Regions from separate parts of the Rhizobium sp. BK312 genome, predicted to be linked through region 1. Evidence: predicted binding sites of a transcription regulator. Region 1 holds the regulator's gene; each other region holds the start of a gene.

The links. The regulator LexA, encoded in region 1, represses DNA repair genes until DNA is damaged. The targets are predictions, from matches to a motif close to TGTTCNNNNTGTGTTCNG.
Region 2: the regulator LexA is predicted to act here: its motif matches at 1,419-1,436, upstream of FHT85_RS17285 (ATP-dependent helicase).
Region 3: the regulator LexA is predicted to act here: its motif matches at 2,021-2,038, upstream of dnaE (DNA polymerase III subunit alpha).

Annotation. Positions count from the first base shown of each region.
Region 1 is NZ_JACHZP010000009.1:102,350-105,654, reverse strand. Features, by position in the region: gene FHT85_RS23625 (ComEC/Rec2 family competence protein) at 1-1,204, shown strand, start outside; gene lexA (transcriptional repressor LexA) at 1,185-1,907, opposite strand; gene FHT85_RS23615 (VOC family protein) at 2,328-3,215, shown strand; gene kdsA (3-deoxy-8-phosphooctulonate synthase) at 3,212-3,305, shown strand, end outside.
Region 2 is NZ_JACHZP010000005.1:490,166-493,470, forward strand. Features, by position in the region: gene FHT85_RS17285 (ATP-dependent helicase) at 1-1,342, opposite strand, end outside; gene FHT85_RS17290 (SMP-30/gluconolactonase/LRE family protein) at 1,619-2,494, shown strand; gene secD (protein translocase subunit SecD) at 2,543-3,305, opposite strand, start outside.
Region 3 is NZ_JACHZP010000003.1:707,620-710,924, reverse strand. Features, by position in the region: gene dnaE (DNA polymerase III subunit alpha) at 1-1,784, opposite strand, end outside; gene FHT85_RS12060 (hypothetical protein) at 2,140-2,736, shown strand; gene FHT85_RS12055 (DUF5680 domain-containing protein) at 2,813-3,280, shown strand; gene FHT85_RS12050 (ABC transporter ATP-binding protein) at 3,286-3,305, opposite strand, start outside.

The sequences.
Region 1 (3,305 bases):
ACTCGGTCCGAGTTTCCAGATGTCTTACGCCGCTACGCTGGCGCTGGTATCAGGCTATTCGCTCTGGAAACGACGGCGGCATCGCGAAAACATCCTGCCGCGCATCCGTCTGTTAAGTCCGCTACTGTTCATCACGCGCTTCTTTGGGGGCGTGATGTCGACCTCGTTCATCGGTGGTGCGTCGACGGCCATTTTCTCGATCGAGCATTTTCACCGGTTGGCGACATATGGACTTGCTGCCAACCTTGCGGCCATGCCCGTCGTCTCTTTCATCGTCATGCCCTTCGGTATGATGGCGATGCTGCTGATGCCTTTCGGAATCGATGGACCGTTCTGGAAAGTCACCGGTGAGGGACTGGAGCTTGTGATCGCTATTGCAAAAACGGTGGCTGGGTGGGGAGGTGACATTACCTTTGGCCGCCAGCCCGGCTGGCTGATGCCGACTTTCATCGCTGGCTTCCTGATCATGAGCATGCTGCGGACCCGGCTTCGCCATCTGGGCCTGTTGCTGCTGCTGTCATCTGTCGGTGTGGCCGCGTTCGGCTCTGGTGTGCCGAAGCCGGATCTGATGATCTCGGAAGATGGCATTCTCGTTGCCTTGCGCCAGGACGATATCCTCGCCACCAATCGCGAGAGACCGCAGGCCTTCATCTTCGAGCAATGGCAAAAAGCACTGGTCGCAGCCGAACATCAACCGCCGACCATGCTTCCGACCGATAGCCGGCTTCCGCAGATCAGCAAGACGGATCGGCATAAGCGACTAAATAACGAGGAGCAGAAGGCAGTCCGCATCGCAATGGAAGAAGCTTTGGACCGCACCATGCAAGGCAGCTTTGCCTGTCAGAAGGGAGCATGGTGCCTCGCCATGCTCGAAAACGGCGCGATATTGGTCACCATCGAGAACGCAGCCTATCTGCCCGCGGCTTGCGACACCGGGAATATTATCGTGACGCCAATCCGGCTGCGGCTGGACCATTGCCGTTCCGGAGCAACGCTCATAACCGGTGCGACATTGCGTAAAACCGGCTCCATCGAAATGGTGCTTACCTCAGACAAGCCTATTATATCAGCCGCATTCAACAACCCGCAGCGCCCATGGACCAGGCATCGAACCTATGATTGGCGCACCGGCAAATTTGACGCGCCAATTGCGAAGGCACCACCAGTCCTGGACAATTCACCGGTCAGTGATAGCGACGAATAAGGCCGACGAGCTTGCCCTGAACCTTGACGCGATCCGGCCCGAAGATGCGGGTTTCATAGGCTGGGTTCGCGGCCTCCAGCGCGATGGAGGCACCCTTGCGACGGAAGCGCTTCAAGGTAGCTTCTTCATCGTCGACGAGTGCAACGACGATATCGCCGGGATTGGCCGTGGTCGAATTGCGGATAATGACCGTATCGCCGTCGAAAATTCCGGCGTCGATCATCGAATCTCCTCGAACTTCAAGCGCATAATGTTCGCCGGAGCCGAGCATGTCGGCGGGAACTGTAATGTCGTGCGTATTGTTCTGGATGGCCGAGATCGGAACGCCGGCGGCGATGCGGCCCATCACAGGTACGGACGCCGAGCCGTTGTGATCGTCATTTGCCACTTTCGACGGAGCAGGCGGGGCAACGGGCTGTGGCTTGCCGAGGCTGCCCTCGATGACGCTGGGCGAAAAACCGCGGCGCTGTTGCAGGCTCGGATTATAGGCGTCGGGAAGCTTGATGACTTCGAGCGCTCTGGCCCGGTTCGGCAGTCGGCGGATGAAACCTCGCTCCTCTAGCGCCGTGATCAGGCGGTGAATGCCGGATTTGGATGCCAGATCCAGTGCATCCTTCATCTCGTCGAAGGATGGCGGAACACCGGATTCCTTCATGCGTTCGTGAATGAAGAGAAGCAGTTCCTGCTGCTTGCGCGTCAACATCGTCTTGGAACCCCAGAATCAAGAAAAGCCGTGAAACAAATCCAGAACGGACACTATATGTTCCATATGTGTTCCGCAAGTGCTTAAATTTCGGTAAAGCCTTGTGGGGTCAGTTAAATAATTACCATTTGCGAATAGATCGGATCGGAACATCGAGGCGCCATATCTGCGTTAACCCATGGAAAAATATGAGAAATGCCGCTCTGTTCGCTTCCAGGGCCTTGTCGTTCAGTCCGTGCGCCCAGCATTTGGATCAAAGTGCCACACTACTGCATAAGCCGGCTATGGGAGAGAATCAGCAATCACGTTTGCGAGATCGCCTTCAATCCATGTCGTGTGCTTCGGGATGTTCCGTCCTTCCATCTTGAATTGCTTGGGGGATGGGCGCAAATCTGCTTCCGCAAGCAAACAGGAGAAGCCATGATTTCGTCTCCGCATCCGCTGGATCATCTCGTGCTGCCGACCGTCAATATCGCTCTGGCGCGCGAACGCCTCGGCAAGCTCGGTTTCACGGTGGCTCCAGATGCGCGCCATCCCTTTGGCACTCAGAATGCCTGCGTCTTCCTTGCCGATAAAACCTATCTCGAACCTCTGGGCGTCGCATCTCCGGAGCAATGCGAGAAGAGCATCGTGGATGGCAATGTTTTCGTCGCGCGCGATCAGGCTTATCGTTTCCGGGTGGGGGATGATGGCTTCTCGGCCGTGGTATTCGGTACGGATGATGCGGTGGCGGATGACAAGCGTTTCAACGCGGCGGCGATTTCGGCGGGGCGAATGCTGGATTTCTCCCGTCCGATGAAGATGCCGGATGGAACCGAAACCACGGCAGGCTTTCGTCTTGCCTTTGCCGCCGATCTGCGCGCGCCGGATTTTCTCGCTTTCTGCTGTCAGCGCATCAATCCGCTGCCGGCTGATCGCAGCGCGCTCGAGCGTCACGAGAACGGCGTGACTGGTATCGCGCGGGTAGCGCTTTGCGCGCCGAAGCCGGCGGTCTATCGCGGTTTCTTCGAAGAGGTTGTCGGCGCCCCACGCATTATGGAGCATTCCTTTGGCCTGACAATCAGGACTGCCAATGCCGATCTGGAGATTTTGACGCCGGAAGGAATGGAGGCATTCTATGATCTGCCTGTTCGCACGAATGATCCGGGGCTCAGGGCGCGGGCAATCCTTTTCAAAACGCGCGATCTTTCCGTGACATCGTCGCATTTCACTGCTAACGGCGTCACCTATACGCGTAAGAACAATCGTCTATTGGCGAGGTTGGCGCCCGGTCAGGGCGCATTGTTCGCCTTTGAGGAGATAAAATGAGCACAAATTCCGAAGTCACCGTCGGCGAGGGTGCCTCCAAGGTCCTTTTTTCCAATACTGCAAAGCTGTCGCTGATCGCCGGTCCCTGCC
Region 2 (3,305 bases), on a different contig from region 1:
GTACGCGCTGTGCCGTCGAAGGGCCGACGCCGGGCAGGAGCTGCATCAGGCGAAAGCCCGCTACGCGATCGCGCGGGTTCTGGGCGAAACGCAGCGCCGCCAGCATATCCTTGACATGGGCGCTGTCGAGGAATTTCAGCCCGCCGAATTTGACGAAAGGGATGTTGCGGCGGGTGAGCTCCACTTCCAGCGGGCCGCTATGGCTCGAGGTGCGGAAGAGCACTGCCTGCTGCTTCAGCCTTGCACCGCCCTCGCGATTTTCCAGCACCTGGTCGGCGATGTAGCGCGCCTGATCGGCCTCATCACGCACGGTCACCAGCCGCGGCCGCTCCATGCTCTGCCGCTCGGTGCGCAGGTTCTTGGTGAAGCGCTCCGAGGCGAGATCGATCACGGCGTTGGCGGCGGCCAGGATCGGCTGGGTCGAGCGGTAATTTCGGTCGAGCGTCACGATGTCGGCCGATGGCGTGAAAGCCTTGGGGAAATCGAGAATGTTGCGCACGGTTGCGGCACGGAAAGAATAGATCGATTGCGCATCGTCGCCGACGACGGTCAATCCCCGGCCATCGGGCTTGAGCGCAAGTAGAATGGAGGATTGCAGCCGGTTGGTGTCCTGATATTCGTCGACGAGCACATGGTCGAAGCGGCTGCCGATATCCTCGGCGATCAGAGGCTCCTGCAGCATATGCGCCCAATAGAGCAGCAGGTCGTCGTAATCGAGCACGTTCTGCACCTGCTTTGCCTCGACATAACAGGCGAAAAGATCGCGTAGCTGCTGTTCCCACATGGCGCACCATGGGAAGAAGTCGCGCAGCACGCCGTCGAGCGGCGCTTCCGCATTGACGGAGCGCGAATAGATGGCAAGACACGTCGCCTTGGTCGGGAAGCGGTTTTCTGTCTTGGAAAAACCGAGGTCATGACGCGCAAGATTCATCAGGTCGGCACTGTCTTCGCGGTCGTGGATCGTGAAGGCCGGGTCGATGCCGATCTGTTCTGCATAATCCCGTAGCAGGCGCGCGCCGATACCATGGAACGTACCTGTCCAGGCAAGTGCATCGGCGGTGATGCCGGCATTCGCTCCCAGTACCTCGCGGCAGATGCGCTCGACACGGCGGCCCATTTCGGCGGCGGCGCGGCGCGAAAAGGTCATCAGGAGGATGCGGCGCGGATCGGCACCCCTAACAATCAGATGCGCCACACGATGCGCAAGCGTATTCGTCTTGCCGGAGCCGGCTCCGGCGATGACGAGTAGAGGCCCGGCAATATGACCGTCACCTGCAGTCGTGCCATGTTCCACCGCCAGCCGTTGCTCCGGGTTCAGCTTTTCCAGATAGGCGGCGGTCATCAACTCTCCTGACTACCTCCGGCGGCCGGCGCGGAGCGCGATATGCGGCGAATCGCAAACGCGAAAGATATAGGAACGTTCTATGGATGTTCCGAATCGCTAAAGCCTGTCAAGATTAACAGGGCCTGCACGCGGATGTGACCTCTGGCGCAAGAATCTTATCGGGATTTGCATTCGTCTGGCTCGAAAAGGATCTTCTTCGTGCTTATGTATCATTTCGGCGCAGCATTTTGAGTTTTTGGGGCTTCGTAGTGCGTAGAATGAAGGTTTCGAAACATGAACGAAACGATTGCCACCGGGCTGCGTCTGCCTAGCGGCCTCGTGGCCTTGCCGGACGGCCGCCTCGCGGTCGTAGAAATGGATGCCAGTCGCCGCTGTCTCAAACTTTTCGACGCAAGCGGCGTACCGCAGGGACTTTGCCGCGTCGGCGGCTGGCCGATGGGAGTTGCGGCGGATGGTGACGGATGTTTCTGGGTAGCTAATGGCCCGGAGAATTCCCTTGTCAGATTGTCGGCGCAAGGCCGCGTCCTGCAGGTCATTGAAGGCAGCGCCGATGGTCCGTTTCTGCATCCGAATGCACTCGCTTTCGGACCTGACGGCCTGCTTTATATGATCGATTCCGGTATCCGCCTTGCCAATCTTCTCGAAGGTGGCCACATCCATCCCGATTTCTTCAAGGCGGCTTATAATGGCTGCGTCTATCAGATCGATCCGGCGGAGGGCCGGGTCATCCGGGTCCTGGCGGTCGGCTTGCTCTTTGCTAGCGGTATTGCCTTCGATGCCGACGGATTGCTCTACTATAGCGAAACGCTGACCGGAAAAATCTATCGGCAGGTCGTGGGCGGCAGGCAGGAAATGTTTGTCCAGTCGATGACATCCCCTGCCGTCAATGCGCTGCGCGGACCGGCGGGCCTCGCTTTTGATCGCAGCGGCATGCTGTATTGCGCCATGTACGGCCTGGGTGAAATTTCCATGGTGGACACCGAGGGAAAAATGGCCGGCCATATCCGCACCGACGGCACAAGGCCGGCCAATATCGCCTTCACCGTGGACGGCAAGCATCTGCTCGTCAGCGAGCAGGAAAACGGAGTTGTGGAAAAGATTACGGCGCCGCGTCCGGGCCTGCCCTTGCATATGCCGCCGATTTCGTAACGGGGCGATGGACATGCCCGGAAGCCGGGCATGTCCTCTTTTCATGTGTTACGCAGCAGGAATCTGCTTGTTGTCCTTACCGGACTTGCCGTCTGCCGACGCCGTGTCATTGGCGACCGGCTTGGCATGACGGCGACGCCAGTCGCCGAGGAACAGCAGGATCGGCGCGGCGATGAAGACCGATGAGGCGCCGGCGACGAGGATGCCGAACACCATGGGGATCGCGAAGCTGGAGACGGCGCTGCCGCCCCAGATCGCCATCGGCACCAGCGCCAGGAAGGCGGTGGCGTTGGTATAAAGGCTTCGCGCCAGGGTCTCGTTGATCGACTTGTCGATGATGTCGCGCAGCGGCATCGACTTGTAGAGCCGCATGTTTTCACGCATGCGGTCATAGACCACGACCTTGTCGTTCACCGAATATCCCACAAGCGTCAGGATCGCGGCGATGGCCGTCAGGTTGAAATCGAGGCCGGTGATCGCGAAGAAGCCGATCGCCTTGGTCACATCGAGCACCAGCGTGACGATGGCGCCGACAGCGAACGGCCATTCGAACCGCACCCAGATATAGACGAGCATCGCCAGGCTGGCGATTACGACTGACAGGATGCCGGCCCAGGCAAGCTCGCCCGAGACCTTCGGACCGATGACATCGGTGCCTTCGATGGTCGCGCTCGGGTCGATCTTGACGATTTCGGCCTTGAGCTTGGTCACAGCTGCCGTCTGCGCCTCTTCGCCGCCGTCCTGGCGCTGAGCGCGGACAAGGAGGCTATTGTTGTCGCCGAAGGACTGCAGTGCGATTTCGCCGAGGCCG
Region 3 (3,305 bases), on a different contig from region 1:
TTCAGGACGGTCAGCGTCTTGAGACCGAGGAAGTCGAACTTCACCAGGCCGGCTTGCTCCACCCATTTCATGTTGAACTGGGTGACGGGCATGTCGGAGCGCGGGTCGCGATACATCGGCACGAGCTTCGACAGTGGGCGGTCGCCGATGACGATACCGGCGGCATGGGTCGATGCGTGGCGATAGAGGCCTTCGATCTTCTGGGCGATATCGAGAAGACGGGCGACAACCGGCTCCTTGTCCGCCTCCTCCTGCAGGCGCGGCTCCTCCTCGATCGCTTTGCTCAGCGGGGTCGGATTGGCAGGATTGTTCGGCACCAGCTTGCATATCTTATCGACCTGGCCATAGGGCATTTCCAGCACGCGGCCAACATCGCGCAAGGCGGCGCGTGCCTGCAGCGAACCGAAGGTGATGATCTGCGCCACCTGCTCGCGGCCGTATTTGGCCTGCACGTAGCGAATCACCTCTTCACGCCGGTCCTGGCAGAAGTCGATATCGAAGTCCGGCATGGAGACGCGTTCCGGATTGAGGAAGCGCTCGAACAGCAGCGAGAAGCGCAGCGGATCGACGTCGGTGATCGTCAGCGCATAGGCGACGAGCGAGCCTGCACCGGAACCGCGACCGGGGCCGACAGGGATATCGTGGCGCTTGGCCCATTTGATGAAGTCGGCAACGATCAGAAAGTAGCCGGGAAACTTCATGCGCTCGATGACGCTCAGTTCGAATTCCAGCCGGTCGCGATAATCCTTCTCCTCGTAACCCGGTGCCATGCCAAGCGAGGTTATGCGCTGATCGAGGCCCTCGACCGCCTGAGCGCGCAGCTCGGCCGCCTCGGCGCGCCCGGCCTCTTCAGGGTCGTCAGTCGCCCCGGTAAAGCGCGGCAGGATCGGCGCGCGGGTCTTCAACACGAAGGAGCAGCGGCGAGCGATCTCGACCGTGTTCTCAAGCGCTTCCGGCAAGTTGGCGAAAAGCTTTGACATGTCTGCGCGGCTCTTCAGATAGTGATCCGGCGTCAGGCGAAATCGCGTATCGTCCGAGACGATGGCATTGTGGGCCACTGCCATCAAGGCGTCATGCGCATCGTAATCGTCCCGCGTCGGGAAAAAGGCTTCGTTGGTGGCGACAAGCGGGATCTCGTGCTCGTAAGCCAGCTTGATCATCTTCTGCTCGTGACGACGATCATAGGTGCCGTGACGCTGCAATTCGACATAGAGCCTGTCATCGAACAGCTGCTTCAGCCTCAACAACCGGGAGAGCGCCTGTGCGGCATGCCCTTCTTTCAAAGCCATATCGACCGGGCCGGTGAGCGAACCGGTGAGCGCGATCAACCCTCCCGTACCGATCTCATCCAGCCATGAGGCTGTGATGTGAACGGCGCTGTTGCCCTCGCCGCCGAGATAGGCGCGGCTGACGAGATCGACGAGGCGCTCATATCCCCGCTCGGTCGCGGCAAGCAGCACGATGGATGGCATCTTCGCCAAAGCTTGTTGCGGCCCGCGCTTCTCGCTCTCGCCGCCATCCTCCATATCGATCGATACCTGACAGCCAATGATCGGCTGCAGCCCCTCATCCATCGCCTTCTGCGAGAATTCCAGGGCGACGAACAGATTGTTCGTATCGGTGATCGCAATGGCCGGCTGACTGTCCCCGGCAGCCTTGGCCAATATCTTCTTGAGCGGCAATGCGCCCTCTAGCAGAGAATAGGCGGAATGAACCCTGAGGTGCACAAATTCCGGCATTTCGCCGACCGGCGCTGCCACGCCGCTGCCACCTGCATCCGCCATTTCATACCCTTCCGCACGCCTGAATGAATCAGCGACATTTTCGGCATTGCGGACCATAAAGTCCAGAAGTTGCTCCCATCAAATATGGGAACAGCATGTGCAAACGGGGGATAAAGCTTACATCGCCATCATGATGAGGGAAAAGCTGGCGACGAACATGACGATGGAAGTGAATGCTGCAACGTCTCGAATAATGTCGGTCATTTAGGCGCTCCTTACTCGTTATGTTTTCTTTTTGTTCTATTTTTGTTCGAGAGTCAATAGATACATCAGTAAATTTCATCGGACGACTTCTCAGCCTGCAATGGACGCCGGCAGGCCCCGGCGCTATGCAGAGGCAAACAGGGGGATCACGATGAAGTCACTTGGCTGCGCTCTCATTCTTCTTTTGACTCCAATCGCGGCTCACGCCGAAGACACCATTGCTTCCGACCGCATCATCGACGCGGCGATCGGCGACTGGAACAAGGACGGAAAGCCGGACCTTGCATTACTGGTGACGATGCCGCCGCATGACCAGGCCGATTATGAGATCGGGATCTATATCTATCTCCGCGACAAGGAGCACGAACTACTCAAGCTGGCCGCCGACGGCCCTGATAAGATATGGGGCCGCGCTGAGCCTGATGGCATCTACGGCCAGGAACCATCGATCGCCGCACTGCCGAGCGGTTCAATCGCGATCACCTCGCAGAACGATGCGATCGGGCGCGACCGATGGCATCAGACTTTGACGCTTGCCTATCGCAACAGCGCATTTTTGGTTGCCGGCTATAGCTACGATTTTCGTGACAACCTCGAACCCGGTAACAGCTATAGCTGCGATTACAACGTCCTGACCGGCAAGGTGACCAAGGACGACAAGATACTCAAGGCCGATGCCAAGACCATCAGCATACAGGACTGGCAGGATGATATCGGCCAGAAGGCCTGCGAAAGCAGCCATCGCTAGCAAATGTTCTCTTTTTGTTCTTTACAAATCTCGCATTGAATGGCATCTTGGCCGCTCACCAGAATTGGAGAGGGTCATGCCGGATCTTGCCGAGCTGAACGATTTTATTGTCGTCGCCAAAGCCGAAACCTATGTCGGTGACGGCGAGAGGTTGCCATCCTGCCGTAGCGGCTCGCATGACATTGGCTATGCGAGCGGCCGCTGGCGCTATCTCGACAGCTACTTCGGCGGCACGGACTTCGCCGGACAAGAGCTCGTATGGCATGACGGCGAGCCGGTATGGGCCATGAACTATTTCGGCCATATCGTCGAACACGACCTGATCGACGGAACGCGCGCCGGCATGGTGATCAAGGCGGCCCTCCTGCGGCTCTATCTTGACGAAAGGCGCTTTCTCGGCGGCTTCGAGTTCGAGCATGCCTATGGGCTTTACATCGATGAAAACATCGGCGACTGCCACCATTTCAGCGGCTACGAAGCTATCGTCGTCAGCGAACGCAGGGCTTACGAACTGGATTATCGCGGCGGCCTGATCATCCCGTAAAAGGATCAGACCTCCACAACCTTGC